Regions from separate parts of the Parasphingomonas puruogangriensis genome, predicted to be linked through region 1. Evidence: predicted binding sites of a transcription regulator. Region 1 holds the regulator's gene; the other holds the start of a gene.
What was found. The regulator LexA, encoded in region 1, represses DNA repair genes until DNA is damaged. The targets are predictions, from matches to a motif close to GTTCCNCNCTTGTTCT.

Region 1 (2,189 bases):
CGATGCCGGACGGCGCCGACAGCGTCCTCGTCCAGGAAGAAGCGACGCAAGACGGCGCCTCGATCCACCTCAGCGGCGAAGGTCCGCGCCGCCACGGCGGCAATGTCCGCCTCCGCGGGCTCGATTTCAGCGCCGGCGACGTGCTCGTGGCCAAGGGCGAGCGCCTTACCCCCGCGCGGCTCGCCGTGGCCGCGATCGGCGGCCACGCCACCCTCCCCGTCGCGCGCCGCTTGCGCGTCGCCATCGCCGCCACCGGCGACGAGCTGGTCCCCGCAGGCCAGGATCTTACGCCCGGTCAGCTGCCCGAATCGAACGGCCTGATGCTCGCGGCGATGCTTGCTGGCCTGCCGATCGAGCTGATCGATCTCGGCATCATCCCCGACGACCTTGCCACGATGACCGCCGCCTTTGCCGAGGTTGACGCCGACATTCTCGTCACCACCGGCGGCGCCTCGGTCGGGGATCACGATCTCGTCCGTCCCGCGCTCAAGGCCGCTGGCGGCACACTCGATTTCTGGAAGATCGCACTGCGACCAGGCAAGCCGATGATGGCCGGCCAGCTTGGCCACGCAGTGGTGCTCGGCCTGCCCGGCAACCCGGTCTCCGCCTTCGTTACCGCGCAACTCTTCCTGCTGCCGCTGATCGCCACCATGTCCGGCGCGCGCGATCCGTTCCCCGTCACGATCGCCGCCCCGCTCGGCGAGCCGCTCCCGGCCAACGATCACCGCACCGATTATCTGCGTGGCGAACTGCGTGATGACAAAGCCTTTGCCTCGACCATCCAGGACAGTTCGATGCTGCGCACCTTGGCCCGCGCCACCTGCCTGATCGTGCGCCCGCCACATGCGCCGGCCGCCCAAATCGGCGACTCGGCGGAAATCCTCATCCTCGCTTGACTTGGGCGTGGTTGTTCCATATTGGTTCCGCGTCTGTTCTGACGGAGGAACGCAATGCTAACGCGCAAGCAGCACGAGCTTATCTGCTTCATCAGTGATCGCCTGGAGGAAACCGGCGTGTCACCCTCGTTCGAGGAAATGAAGGACGCGCTCGACCTCAAGTCCAAGTCGGGCGTGCACCGCCTGATCAGCGCGCTCGAGGAACGCGGCTTCATCCGCCGCCTGCCCAATCGTGCGCGTGCGCTCGAGATCCTCAAGATGCCCGAGCGCGGCGAGGTGGTGAAGCTCACCAAAAAAGCTCCAGCGCCTCAACTTTCTCAACATTCGCTGCCGCAGCCGGCCAATGACGTGATCGAGATCCCATTGCATGGGCGGATCGCCGCGGGCGTGCCGATCGAGGCGTTCGAAAGCAGCGCGATGCTGTCGGTGCCGGCCGCCTTGCTCGGCAAGGGCGATCATTATGCCCTCGAAGTGTCGGGCGATTCGATGGTCGATGCCGGCATTCTCGACGGCGATTACGCGCTGATCCGCCGTCAGGATGTCGCGCGCGACGGCGAGATCGTCGTCGCGCTGATCGAGGATACCGAAGCGACGCTGAAATATTTCCGCCGCGAAGGCGCCATGGTCCGGCTCGATCCGGCCAACCGCGCCTATGACCCGCAGCGTTACGCGCCGCAGCAGGTCCGCGTGCAGGGCAAGCTTGCCGGATTGCTGCGCCGCTACGACTGATTGGCCCTCACCTAAGCCTGACCTTCCAATTTTGCGCTACCCGTTCACCGCTTCCCTATTTTTTTCGCTCCCTATTTTAGTCGCTTCCCTATTTAGTCGCTTCCCCGGCGAAGGCCGGGGCCCAGTCGGGAGGCGGACGTGATCGCGCATAGCGCCAGTTACCTTCTGCTCTACTACTGGGCCCCGGCCTTCGCCGGGGAAGCGCGTGATCGGTAGCGTGTTGTGATGTCAGCGGTCGATCGGGGCATGGCAGCCACCCGCCAAGGATGCCGATCCCCCGCCACCCGCACCGTCCTTACCAGCCCCTCCGCCAACGCGATCGCCACCCCCCCAGTCTTTGCCAGCGTCGCCCGGTCCAGCCGCAACCAGCGCGGCGCACACCCCCGCGGCAGCCGCCGCTCGCTGACCACGATATCCGCCTCTCGGCACGCCGCGATCAACTCCCGCACCGGCACCAGATACGCACTGCGCGTCGCCAGGATCCGCCACGTGCGCCCGCCGGCGACCCGCTCGGTCAAACACAGATCGCGCGTGCACCGCGCCTCCGGCTGATCCGCCAGCAGC
Region 2 (2,189 bases), on a different contig from region 1:
GTGCGTGACAGGTTCGATTTCGCACAAGGTCACGCCGATCATGCGAATCTGGAAATCGCCGGGGCGTGCGCGGCCGGCGGCGACGAGTTGCGGGAACAGCGCGTCCAAGGCGGCAAGCACGGCAAAACTATCCTGGGTGGGCGAAAGCTTGCAGCTTGCGCGCCAGGTCGACTTGTCGTTCTCGAAACGCGCATGAAGCACCAGCAGGCGGCTGCGATACGCTTTTCGCCGTAATCGGCTGGTCGCCTTGAGTGCGAGGCGGCGGGCGGTGAGGCGCACCGGCTCGACTCCGCGCTTGCCCGGCGAGAGCACGTGGCTGTGGCCGATGCTGCGGCTTTGCGTAGGTTTTTCTGGCAGGTCGACGCCGTGCAGCAGATACCAAAGACGGTCGCCATTGGTGCCGCCCCAGGCGGCGCCCGCGTCGCGCGGGCGGCGTTCGCAATATTGGCGGATGTCGTTGATGCCGTCCTGCGCCAGACGCCGCTCCATCTTGGCGCCGATCCCGCTAATGTCGCGCAACGGCATGTCGTAAAGCCGCTGCGGCAGCGTCTCGGCGTGGAGCACGATCAGCCCGTCCGGCTTCTGCATATCGCTGGCCAGCTTGGCGAGCAGGCGGTTGGGGGCAATGCCGACCGAGGAGGTAAGGCATTCGCCGACATTGGCGCGAATGCCGGCCTTGATGCGGTGCGCGAGCGCGGTGGCGGCCTCCAGGCTGTTCTCATTGTCGAGCAGGCGGCAGGCGACTTCGTCGATCGAACACACTTTGGTGACCGGGATATGCTTCCAGATTTCCGCCACGATCGCATCGTGAAAGATGACATATTGGTCATGCCGGGCCGGGGTGACGATCAGATCGCGGCACAGGCGCTTGGCCTCCCACACGGGGGTGCCGGTGGAAATGCCGTACCGTTTGGCCTCGATCGACGCGGCAATCGCCACGGTGGTGTCGCTGTCGATCGGCGCAACCAAGACCGGCTTGCCGCGCAAGGCCGGGTTCAATTGCTGTTCGACGCTGGCGAAATAGGAATTGAGATCGAGGAACAGCCAGCGCAGCGGGCGTGGCGGCAAAGCGATCGAGTCGGCGCATACCGCTTGTTCTGAAGGTTGCGAAAGTAACACTACGCCCCCCTTTGCTTTCCAACACCACACATTCGAAAACGCGTTACAGGAAGGGTGGGGGAGTGGAACATTAAGAGAACATAGCACGCGGTGCGGTTGTAGGACAGCGGCGGGAGAGGCGCCTTCATTGCCGTCCAGAAACGCGAAAAACATCGCACGGTAACTCTTTCGCTGCTATGGTCAGATCGTGAGTACCGCCATTCCCCACAGTTTCCCGATCGGGATCGACCCCGCCGACATCGACTTCATGGGTCATGTCAACAATGCCTCCTATCTGAAATGGGTGCAGGATGCGGTGGTCAGCCACTGGCAGCGCTTCGCGCCCGCCGAGGCCGTCGCGGCGAACCTGTGGGTCGCGCTTAAGCACGAGATCACCTATCGCAAGCCGACCTTCCTCGACGACGAGGTGATCGCCACCGTGCTGCTCGAAAAGGTGCAGGGCGCCCGTGCTTTCTATCAGACGATCATCAAGCGCGGCGAGGAGGTGCTCGCCGAAGTGCAATCGAGCTGGTGCTGCGTGGATGCCAAGACGCATCGCCCGGCGCGGATCGCGCAGAACGTGGCGGATCTTTTTTTCAGCAAGGACTGACGGCGGTACTACCAAATAGGTCGCTCGATCAGTGGCTTGTGGCGATCGTGCGCAGCTTGAAGCCGGTAACCTTGGTGCCGAAATTGCATTCGAACGAGCGCCGCGTGGTGCCATCGTCGGCCGTGCCCCACACCTTGATCTTGTCGATCGACACTTGCTGCATGTCGATGATCTGCACCTTGCCGTAAGGCGCGGCCCGCGCGCTGCACGCGTCCTTCGCATTGGGCGCGAGATAGCTGTTGTCCTGCGGTTGCCCTTGCGCACCACGCACCGCCATGCCGACCGCGCTGCTGGCAATGCTGGCGACACAGCCGCCGAGCGGCAGGGCGCTGGCCAATAGGCCACAGATTAGCAGGGGCTTCATGCGGGGTCCTTCGTCGCCGGGTGCAGCCCGCACCTTATGGGGCGGGCCGAAACGGTACAATGGCGTGCGGCTACAGCATCTCGCGCAACGCGCACCAGGCGGACAGCTTGGCATCCA

Region 2: a site for LexA is predicted at 1,184-1,199, ahead of U1739_RS12610 (Y-family DNA polymerase). Genes of this name have one in related genera too.

What each region holds. Positions count from the first base shown of each region.
Region 1 is NZ_JAXOJI010000001.1:839,208-841,396, forward strand. It holds gene U1739_RS04185 (molybdopterin molybdotransferase MoeA) at 1-896, shown strand, start outside; gene lexA (transcriptional repressor LexA) at 951-1,625, shown strand; gene U1739_RS04195 (ComEC/Rec2 family competence protein) at 1,799-2,189, opposite strand, start outside.
Region 2 is NZ_JAXOJI010000004.1:324,688-326,876, forward strand. It holds gene U1739_RS12610 (Y-family DNA polymerase) at 1-1,119, opposite strand, end outside; gene U1739_RS12615 (acyl-CoA thioesterase) at 1,307-1,708, shown strand; gene U1739_RS12620 (hypothetical protein) at 1,737-2,072, opposite strand; gene U1739_RS12625 (DNA-deoxyinosine glycosylase) at 2,143-2,189, opposite strand, start outside.